2 regions of the Lysinibacillus zambalensis genome follow, and region 1 is predicted to be linked to the other one. Evidence: a T-box and tRNA genes for the amino acid it is inferred to sense, from the RefSeq annotation. Region 1 holds a T-box; the other holds one or more tRNA genes.
The links. The T-box of region 1 lies ahead of argS (arginine--tRNA ligase). A T-box ahead of a tRNA ligase gene usually reads a tRNA of that ligase, here a tRNA-Arg.
Positions count from the first base shown of each region.

Region 2: it has a tRNA-Arg gene. The T-box ahead of argS (arginine--tRNA ligase) is inferred to sense a tRNA for this amino acid. The anticodon was not compared.

Region 1 covers NZ_JBEGDG010000001.1:78,862-84,750, reverse strand. The annotation lists gene ABNX05_RS00425 (MFS transporter) at 101-1,273, opposite strand; partial or broken gene argS (arginine--tRNA ligase) at 1,447-3,126, opposite strand; T-box leader at 3,226-3,445, opposite strand; gene ABNX05_RS00415 (FAD-dependent oxidoreductase) at 3,605-5,485, opposite strand.
Region 2 covers NZ_JBEGDG010000028.1:2,914-8,802, reverse strand. The annotation lists gene whiA (DNA-binding protein WhiA) at 1-514, shown strand, start outside; gene ABNX05_RS23165 (HPr family phosphocarrier protein) at 610-867, shown strand; gene ABNX05_RS23160 (hypothetical protein) at 1,154-1,327, shown strand; gene clpP (ATP-dependent Clp endopeptidase proteolytic subunit ClpP) at 1,389-1,979, opposite strand; tRNA gene ABNX05_RS23150 (tRNA-Arg) at 2,419-2,493, shown strand; gene ABNX05_RS23145 (spore coat protein) at 2,923-3,537, opposite strand; gene ABNX05_RS23140 (LemA family protein) at 3,751-4,332, shown strand; gene ABNX05_RS23135 (TPM domain-containing protein) at 4,332-5,084, shown strand; gene ABNX05_RS23130 (S9 family peptidase) at 5,434-5,889, shown strand, end outside.

The sequences.
Region 1 (5,889 bases):
TCACTTCTTCCACATTATAGAACAATAGTTCCTATTTGGCAAAATCAATCATGAAAACAGCATAAAAAAACATGCGCGTACATTTGCGCATGTTTCCACATTATTTTTTCTTAAGAAAAATGATAGTAGCTATAATGCCTAGCATTAAAGTGATAAAAATTGCATAAGTAAATGTATGATTACCCGTCAAATCATAGCAATAGCCAATCAGTATAGGGATAATGGCGCTTATCATGAAGCCGCCTGAAAGCACCATAGATGACCAGCTATTTGCTTCCTCGTCATTTCTTGCCTCATCCAATGGTAGTAATAAACCGATTGGAAATAAGCCGCTTAAGACAATACCAATTATGAATACCGCAATCCATAATAAAGCCCCTGAGCCTACCCATAGCAACACAAAGCCAAAAATACCAAAGACCCCCAAGGAGAAGAGCCAGCCGATTCGACTCGACCATTTTTCCATTAATATAGGGACCAAAATATTCCCAATCATTTGTACAATAGACATAAATGTTAGCATAGTACTTGCAGCGCCAAGGGAAAAGCCTTTATCCTGTAACATCGGTGCTAACCAGGACATCATAGAGAAGAACAAAGATGTTTGTAAGCCAAAGTAAATTAAAATGGTCCAAGCACGGACATTTTTCCACGGATTCCGTGCTACTTTTTCTGTAAATACAGCTGTCTCTGGTAGCTCTTGATTTTGTATTGTCAGGATCCATATACATAGAGCAATAATAGCAAGTATTGCCCAAAAGCCAAGTGCCATCGTCCAGCTCTCATGAAAATGATTATAAAATGGTAATGTTAGTGCCGCACTCAATGTTGCACCTGTTCCTATTCCAAATGAATAAATACCAACCACCGTAGTAAAACGACTCGGGAATTTTTTCTTAATATAGGCATTTAATATAGGTCCTATCAGTGCAATGGCAAATCCTGCCGCAAAGCTTGTGACTACAAGTAGTACATAACTTTCTTTTAAAAAGCGTAGACCATTTGCTATTGTTAGGATGATTATTAATAGCGTAATAGCTGTTTTTGTTCCAAGTTTTCTTTGTAATGGGACTGCGAATGGTGCAAAGAGTCCCATACAAAACACCGGAATAGATGTTAAAAAGCTCATTTTCGTATTTGATATATGGAGTGATTCTAAAAGTACATTAAATAGTGGTCCTATTCCTGTGACTGCTGGGCGCATATTGAGCGCAACTAAGAAAATACAAACAACCACAAGTACCATGGAAACACGCCTTTGCTTTTTCTCCATACTTTCTAAAAACCTTCTCTCTAATTATGCGGTTAAAAATTCAACGAAATTTGATAAGACCTTTGAATTCTCACTATACTCTTTTACCATTTTTTCTAGTAATGGTCAATTTCCACAGCTATTACTAGTTGCAGGATATAGCTAGCACGATGTTGTAGACACACTAATCATACTTACATATTTTTAGGTGTGGCAATGCCTAATAATGCCAACGACTCTTTTAACACAATGGATACACATAAACAAAATGCTAATCTTAATTTTAATTGGCTGTCATTGACCAATACTTTATTTTGCGCATAATATTTATTAAATTGACGCGCTAATTGTAAAGCGTATTTAGCAATTTGTGATGGATCTGCTAGTTCAAAGGCGTTAGCAATTACTTTCGGAAACTGTTCGAGTAATAAAATAACAGGCCATGCTTGCTCACCTAATGGTTCGAGTGATACTTCATAACTTTATGCATCTGCTTTTGCCAAAAGAGATGCAATACGTGCATACGTATATTGAATATATGGCCCTGTTTCACCTTCAAAATTCATCATGTGCTCAATAGAAAACTCAATATCATGAACACGATCATTTTTCAAATCATTAAAAATGACCGCTCCTACACCAACCTGTTGTGCGATACTCTCTTTATGCATTAGATTTGGATTTTTTTCCTCGATATTTCGCTTCGCCGTAGCTATTGCTTCTGTTAGTACATCTGTTAATAGAACGATCTTTCCTTTACGCGTCGACATTTTTTTGCCCTCTTTTAAAATCATCCCAAAAGGCACATGTTGCAAGTCTTTTGCCCATTCATACCCCATCTTCTCAATGACCTTAAATAATTGGCTAAAATGAAGTGACTGTTCATGCCCTACAACATAAAATGATTTTTTAGGGTCATATTGTTGTTTACGATAAAAAGCAGCTGCTAAATCACGTGTAGCGTAAAGCGTAGCACCATCAGTTTTGGTTATTAAGCATGGAGGCATATTGTCTATTTCAACGACATGAGCACCCTCGGATTTCACAAGCAGTTCTTTTTCTTCCAACTCCTTATCAACAGCAGCCATTTTGTCATTATAGAACTCTTCTCCAGCGAATGAATCAAAGCCAATTCCAAGCAATTCGTAAATGTTTTTGAATTCTTCGAGTGATGCATCTCTAAACCATTGCCAAAGAGCTAACGTCTTTTCATCCCCATCTTCTAATGCTTTAAATGCAGTACGTGCCTGTTCATTCAGTGAATCATCCTGCTCCGCTTCTTCATGGAATTTTACATAAATTTTCAGCAGTTCCTCTATTGGGGCAGCTTCAATCGTCTTTTGATTTCCCCACTTTTGATATGCGACGATTAATTTACCAAATTGCGTTCCCCAGTCACCCAAATGATTAATGCGAATTGCTTTGTAGCCGTTTTTCTCGGCGATATTAGCCAAAGCATTACCGATTACTGTTGAACGTAAATGGCCCATAGAAAAAGGCTTCGCTATATTAGGTGAAGAAAAATCCAGTACTATATTCCCTTTTGACTCTTGTTGAGTCCCGTATAAATTTTTCTCTTTTACAATTTTGCAAAGAACTTGTTGAGTAATCGTTGGCTGATGATAAAAAATATTGACATAACCACCTACTACTTGAACTTCTTGTATGAAATCGCAGCTTATATTATTTTTTTTGTCGGACGCGATAGTGTGAGGGGATTTTCTTAGTTTTTTGGCTAACGTAAAGCACGGGAATGCCAAATCCCCTAAGTCCAATTTTTTTGGTTTCTCCAGTAAATTTTGAATTTCAATAATTGACAGCACATTATTTAATGCCACAGCTATACTTTTTGCAATTTGTGTATTCATATTCATTCTCCTCCCGTTTTCTTGTAGACAAACAAAGTGTCCGGATTTTGAATTGTGCGCGCACAATTCATACTAAATGAAGATAAAAAAAGCCCTCGTCTCTAAAATAGAGACGAGAGCATAGTTATCCCGTGGTACCACTCTAGTTGCCATATAATATGACCACTTTCCATTGTTAACGGGGTGACTCCCCGATATTCTCTACTACTAATTCGAGAACCTTCTCCAAAGTGCGTTTCATTTATGGCTTCTGCATTAGGCTCACACCATCCCTAATTCGCTTTCCAGTAATTCCATAAACTACTCTCTTTATCATCGAATTTATCTGTAATTTCAAAATATTTTACAGGAGTTCTTTTTTTTAGTCAACCGTCTTTTCATTTTTAAATAATTGAATCGATTCAAATGGAGCACTTAAAGTGATAGAGCATATTACGAATACATGAATGCGATAACTAAAAGGAAAAGGAACATTCCCCACTAATTAGTGGGTATGTTCCTTTTCTGAATAATGGATGACATCAGCCATTATCGCATACAACTCTTTTAATTTTAGTTCCTTGTTTTCCGTTAATCTTTTTGCTAATTTTTCACTGATAATCCCTTTTTCAAGCAATACATCCCAGTTATTATCACTTGACTTGCCTACTAATACTTCCGTCAAGAATTCTGCAACTTCATCTCTTTTAATTGGGCTTTTTTCTTTTTTAGCTACTTTATAGATAACGACATCCAGCTTATCCTTTAGCTCGTTCATTTTCTCTGGACTAACACGTTGAACGCCCTCTTTTAGCATTTTCGCAAACTTAATCTTTGTTGCCGTATCTTCAACATTTAAGTTATTCGAATAACCACCGACAACAAGACCGTAATTGATTAAAGTTTGAATAGATTTATCATACCATTCATCTTTATAAGGATAATCCATTTCAAAAGGATCTACAAAGGCTCCTTGGTTCTTCAAATCTTCCCGTAAAGTATTGATGAGTTTTTTGTCCTTGCTCAATGCTCTAAAGGTTACGTCTTCTTTAATCGCTAATGCTGCTGCTGCTCCAGCTGCTTCACCTGTCACCATACCCGTTGGAACGACACGTGCACTCCCCGCTGCAAGTGATGAATAACCTGCAGAACGACCTACAACAAGCAAGCCATCGATTTCTTTCGGCACTAAAGAACGGAAAGGAATGGCATATTGTTTTGGAGCTGAAATAACATATCCATAATCATGAGGCGTTTGAGCTTGTACATCAACTGGATACGCAGCTACGCCAATGCTATCCCAATGATCACTATTCTTCCAAACATCAGACATCGGTAATTGGTATTCTGCCCAAATATGTCTTGTTTCGCGGACGTATAGTTCCTCCGGATAACTCACAACTTCTGCATTTTCAAAACCAGGAAACTTCTCATGTAAATATTTTAAAATATGTTCAGTCTCTTTCTTTCCTTTTTCAATTGCTTCCTGTTTGGAAAGTTCATTCAAACCATCGATTCCGAAAATTTGTAAAGCATTAATATAATATTCATCATCTACTTTTGCTAAATTCAAGCCTCGTAGTCTCGTACCTTCTTGTACTGGCTTATAGTCATCATGAAGCTTTGTAAAGCCCCACATAACTGAATCATTTAGGTGAGCACCACCAAAAGTATTTGAATTTGCTTCTTTTTTCACCTTATCCCAATCAACATTTTTTAAATGTAGCATCAAGGTAACAGCCATTCTCTTATCCTTAATACCAATATCTTCTCCACCCATGAAAAATGGAACTTTTGACATTGTAGCAAAATCAGCATCTTGTGTAGCATCAATGAATGTCTTGCCTTTTACAATATACGTACCATATTTATTTTTTAATTCTACTGATGTTAGCTGATTTGAATCAAGGCCGGCATTAACAACTTCGGTTTGAACAGAAAGCGTTAAATTCGGTTCTTCATCGACAAGCTTTTTAAAGGCAGCTTTCGCATCTAAAATTCCAAAGGCATCTTTCCCTCTAACTAGGTCGTGCCATTCTTTAAAAATACCCATACTGACTGGTCGTTTAGAGTCATTTCGAGGTATATCAAGGAAATTGAGCATTCCATACGTAAATAACCCACCTAATTCCTCACGCTTTTCTACTAAAAGTGTTTTTGCACCATTACGAGCTGCTGAAACTGCAGCAGCAACTCCTTCTGGCTCTCCACCAATGACAATTACATCATATTCGTCATTTATCGTTTTCGGAATTGGTTTTTCATAGTTTTTCACAAGTTTTTTATGTGCCATTTCACTTCTAATATCTGTTATAAAATAATAACTTCCTATACCTAGTACAATTACTACTATTAATATGGCTGATCTTATCAAGCCCTTACCCATAACATACCTCCGATAGATAAATTTTCCATATGCATCTCTTGTTTATAATCATGATCACCTTTTGAAAAAGTTGACATGACATATTTATATAGTTATTAACTGTTTTACATTTCAACGTGAGTTCGTAGCAAACCTAATAGGTCTTTACAGTCTAGGTACTTATCAAAATAGTTTTTCATACAGTAGATAAAATTGAATCCCACTAAAATAACTTACCTTGGTGAGTTCATGGGTTTTCATTTCCTATAACAAGTGGTACCATTTTTGGACGGCACGGCATGAAAATATGATGAAATAATAGTCATCTACTGACAGTTACCTATACTGATATTCGTAGTGGTAAATCTTTGGGGTTGGAATAGCAGCAGAATATCAACTTTAAGAACTAACCAAATGCATTTAAC
Region 2 (5,889 bases), on a different contig from region 1:
CTACCATTTAGAAATTTATTCATTATATAAAGAACATGGCGAGGCTTTAATGGATTTGATGAATGAATTTGAGCTAAATGCAAAAACAATTGAACGAAAAAAAGGCTTTGTAACTTATTTAAAAGAAGCTGAAAAAATTTCCGATTTCCTTAATATTGTTGGAGCTCATCAAGCAATGATGAAGTTCGAAGACGTCCGCATATTACGAGATATGAGAAATAGTGTTAATCGCATTGTTAACTGTGAAACAGCGAACTTAAATAAAACAATAGGTGCCGCATTACGTCAAGTAGAGAACATACGATTTATTGAAAATTCAATAGGTCTCGATCAATTACCAGAAAAACTTCGTGAAATAGCGCGATTACGAGTAGAATATCAAGATGTAACACTGAAAGAACTTGGTGAAATGGTATCAAGTGGAACGGTTAGTAAATCAGGTGTCAATCATCGATTACGTAAAATTGATGAGATTGCCGATGCATTAAGAAGTGGCGAAAAAATTGGTGGCTAAATTTTCATACTTTTCAGGTACGTGTTGTTCTTTTGCTAGTAAGTAAGGTAAGATAAAAATAATAAGATGAACGGTAGTAAAGGGGAGTTTTAAGAATGACCGAGAGAAGAGTCCATGTAAAATTAAAATTAGGACTACAAGCTAGACAAGCAGCGCTATTTGTACAAGAAGCAAATCGCTTTAGCGCAGATATCTTTCTTGAGAAAGACGAGAAAAAAGTAAATGCTAAATCCATTATGGGTGTTATGAGCTTAGCCATTGCAAAAGGAACAGAAGTTGTCCTTAGCGGTGATGGTAACGATGCTGAGCAAGCGGTTACAGCATTAGCAGCTCTAATTGAAAAAGAAGATTAATAAAACGCATAATGTATAATGCAGAAACTGTCCGAGAGGTAAAACTTACATATTGGGCAGTTTTTTTGCGCTTTCATATTGAAAAAGCAAGTCCCATTTTTGTTGGATATTTGTACAACTTAAAATGAAGGCCAATGTTATCCTGTATCGATCGTCGACGGGAGAGATAGGAAGATTGAAGTGATAGGGAGTAGAGTCGAAGTCGAAGCGATGGGAGAAAGGGTGAAGTGGCGGAAAGAAAAGTTAAGGCGACGGAAAGAAGAGGCTGACGGATGGAAAGTGCGGGGTGACGGAAAGAAGGGCAGCGACGGATGGAAAAGCTGAAGTGACGGAAAGAAAGGGTAAAGCGACGGAAAGCAATACCGAAGCGACGGATAGAAGTACTGAAGTCGTGGATAGAAACGACAAAATCGTGGATAGAAAGGTCAAAGCGACGGAAAGAAGAGCCGAATCAGGGTAGACCCATCAAAGCAAACAAAAAAGACATCTCAGGAATAAACCTTAGATGCCTTTCGTCTTTTTTATTTACGGTCGTTGCGATCCATAATTTGGTCGATTAAGCCGTACTCTTTTGCGCGCTCAGCAGTCATGAAGTTATCGCGGTCTGTATCTCTTGCAATGACTTCAAGTGGTTGACCTGTACGTTCTGATAAAATACCGTTTAATTTTTCACGTAAGAATAAAATACGTTTTGCAGCGATTTCGATTTCAGTTGCCTGACCTTGTGCACCGCCTAGTGGTTGGTGAATCATTACTTCAGCATTCGGTAATGCGAAACGTTTACCTGGTTCACCAGCTGCAAGTAGGAAAGCACCCATAGATGCAGCCATACCGATACAAATTGTTTGTACTTGTGGCTTGATAATTTGCATTGTGTCATAAATTGCCATGCCGGCAGTAATTGATCCACCTGGTGAGTTAATATAAAGAAAGATATCTTTATCTGGATCTTCTGCTTGTAGGAATAGGAGTTGAGCAACAATTGAGTTAGCAACGTTGTCGTCAATTGCACTTCCTAATAGGATAATACGGTCTTTTAGTAGTCGTGAATAGATGTCGTACGCACGTTCACCACGACTTGTTTGTTCAATAACTGTAGGAATTAAATTCATGTTAAATCCTCCTTAGAAAACTAAATTCGAATACTTTTGCTGAAAACTTCCATCGTATTCAGCTGTATCCTTATCATACACATTATAGTCAGGGAAGGTCAAATATTAACCCTGTTAAAGTGAAATAAATTAAAATAATTTTACCTTTACGTAGATAAATGATGCGCCTGAAGCCCGTACATTAAATTCCTTTCTAATGCGTGACGTACATTGGTGGCTACATTTTATTTACTAGGTATTTTGACACTTACTGTATGAAGATAAAAAAAGTTTAAATGTTTTACATTCTATAGTTGAATTATGAGCAATACGTTTGTATAATGAATAAGGTCATAAGTTAAAGTACAGTACACTATTTTGTCAGGTATGCTTCAAATGAGGATTATCTACATCATGCTTTTTGTTAAGCCTAGTGGGTACTTTTTTTTTGTGCTCAATTGCCCTCGTGGTGTAATGGATAACACGTAAGATTCCGGTTCTTGCACTGGGGGTTCGATTCCCTCCGAGGGCGCCATTTTACTGATTATTTAATATATTTTTATAACTCGAATTCTCCTAATAAGTAGTTTAGCAGCCTGCTTAGAGGAGAAAGAGAGGGAAATTAATGGGGATATTACCTAGTAGGCATTATTCCCGTATCTGTTCCTTTCAAACCTTCAAAAAAGCAACAACTCCAAATTATTTTTTAGTGAACATACTGTACGTGAAGACTAGTTATACTAGTCGAAAAAAAGAATCCTATCTGAGGGGATTCTTTTTTTTGCAAAAAAGTAACATGTGCAATGGGTTTTGACCGTGGAGTTAGAGATTGTGTTGGCTAGTGGTTGAAGAGAAAAGCTTTTTGTAATCCGCAAAACGAGCGAGGAAAATTTATAGTTCATTAAATAAGAGCAGCCCCTTGTGATGATACATCACATATGGGACTGCTCTTGTTTTTTTATTATTAATGTAGGGGATTTGTTGTTGTGTCGAACGAATTAAGCATCGTGTGCATATCTTGTTGAGAATATTGTGGTACTTGATAGTAGCCATGCATATTTTGGTAAATAGATAATTCGTATGCCATTTCAATGCAGTTGGGAATACTATCAGCGACAACTCGTCGAACTACAGGGTTTGTAGTTTCAGTTGCGGCAGCAGTCATACATTTTGCTGCCCCTTTTTGAGCACCTAATAGGAAGCCAGAAATTGCTTCGTCGTTGAGCTCGCTTGCATTTTGCATAGGCTTTTTAGGTTGGCCAGGATTTAATCCATATTTAAAATCATTTCCTGTCTCCATTTGATAGCGTCCTGTAGGTACAGTAGGATCATGCCCTGTTTTAAATGATTCCACAATTGTGTTATACATACCTAATGTGAAATTATATTGGCGATCCAAAATGCTAAGTAACTCCGGATCCTTAACATGTTGACGTAAAAAGATGGATTGATTCATTCCAGCAATGATTTCGCCAATTGTTTCATGCATGTCCATTACCTCATGTCCACCATGATTTAGGCTTTGTTGCTGGTTGAATGATGTTTGGTTTGATGATTCATTTTGAAACGATTGTGTCAAAAAAAGCGCCTCCTATATATCATAGTTTTGTTACATATTAAGTATGGCACGTTAGACAAATTTCATACGGTATTGATGCGTTTGCATATATGTAGAATAGAGATGTTTTTTTTGTTGCACATTAGTGGTAATGAAAAGAATGGCTCATCATCAAAATAAATAGTATTTCTGATTTTGAATGATAGCTAAAAGAAAGCGAAGGTGGTTTTAAAGTTGAAAAAAATATTTGGACCTATCGGAATTATCGTTATTATTTTAGTTGTAATGTCCTTACTATTTATACCAAAATACAATAGCCTTGTAACGGCCGAGGAAGGCGTTGATTCGAAATGGGCTCAGGTTGAAAATCAGTTACAACGTCGCTTCGATTTGATTCCGAACTTAGTAGAATCTGTAAAAGGATATGCCAACCATGAAAAAGAGGTTATCGCTAGCATTACAGACGCACGTGCACAAATGGGAAATGCTCAAAGTCCAAAGGAGCAAGCGGTTGCCAATGATGCATTGAATGGAGCACTTAGTCGATTGCTAGTAGTTGTAGAAAATTATCCGAATTTAAAGGCAGATGCAAACTTCCGTCAATTAATGGATGAATTAGCGGGGACTGAAAACCGTTTAGCTGTTGCCCGAGAAGATTATAACAATGAAGTGCAGGCTTTTAATAAAACAGTCAAACGTTTCCCAGGCAATTTAATTGCTGGGATGTTTGGTTTTGAACAGAAGGAATACTTTAAAGCTGCTGCCGGTGCTGAAAAGGCACCATCTATAGATTTTAGCGGTTCAGGTAAACAATAATGAAACGGTTGATGGCCCAACTTGCTATTGTTGGCTTCATATTTAGTTTATCTATTAGAACATCAGATGCCGCAATGCCAACGCCGATGGCAAATACGTATATTCATGATTTTGCAAATGTTTTATCTGCCTCTCTGGAGGAAGAACTCAATCGTTACTCAGAGCAGCTAGATAAAGGTACAGGTGCTGAAATTATGGTCGTAACAGTAGATAATATTAATGGCCAAGAACCAAAAATGTATGCTACAAAAATGATTCGCTCTTGGGGTATTGGTGATGCCCAAAAAAATAATGGTGTGTTAATTTTAGCAACGTTTGGGCAGGGGAAAGGCAATAATGATGTTGTGATCGCGGTAGGCCAAGGCCTTGAAGGGGCATTACCAGATGGCAAACTGGGGCGCATTTTAGATGATGCGTTTTATCCAAATGCAGGTGCTGAAAATATGGATAAGGCATTTAAAACAACGTACGCGGAAGTATTTCAAAATGTCGCGCAAGAGTACGATTGGGATGGAGAGGTGCCTGAAAATACAGCTGACAGTGAAGGAATGCCAACATGGATGATTATTTTAATCATTATCATAGTACTTGTTGTATCAAATGGTAGAGGGGGAGGACCCCGTTCAGGTCGACGTGGTGGTTATCCAGGTGGTTTTGGTGGCGGCTTTGGCAGTGGTCGCTCTGGAGGCAGTGGCTTTGGCGGATTCGGAGGAGGCTCATCAGCTGGTGGTGGAGCAAGTCGGAAATTTTAACTTTTTTCCGAACCTAGACGAATAATGCTGAGGCGATTGAATATATTCAAAAAGTGGACTCATTTGTAGTTCACTTTTTTACTGGTTTAAAAGTGCTAACAATATAACTGTCTTAAACACTAAGATAGGGAGTATGTGGACCATTGTCTGCTCAACACAATCAAGAGGATATAATAACTGTTTTACAAAAAGTAAAGGGAAATTCGTTCGGTATCAATTTTTTGCACCTATGATAATGAATACATACAAATCGTTGAACCAGAAAATTGACAAACATACAAATGTTGGTATAATTTTATTGTATTGGCAAAAAATGTATAACGCGAACTGATAATTGGAGGGAATCATTTTGAAAAAAAGATTTTTATCAGCATCATTAGCGGTTATTTTAACGACATCTGCTGTCATTCCTGTATCTATGCAGGAAGTGCGCGCGTCCAATGAAACTAGCAGTCAAGTAGAAGTAAGAGAGGAACGTCTATCTGCTAAGGAGTTTTTAGATTTAACGGTAACAGCCCTTACGTTCCAGCATGGATCTGAGACAATGCGTCAGGAAATCATTGATACTTGGGTAAAAGGCGCAGAATTAAAAGATTTAAGTGGCAATATTAAACGTGATGAAGCGGCACGTATTTTAGTAAGAGCTTTAAATAAAGAAGAAAAAGAAGCAACACTTGCTGAGTATCAAGAAAAAGCAAATAAGCTTGGTTTATTTAACGGTCTTTCGAATAGTGAAACGATTACTAAACAAGATGCGGTCAAAATTTTAAACAACGCTAAAAATGTGAAAAACGCTGTCAGTAAT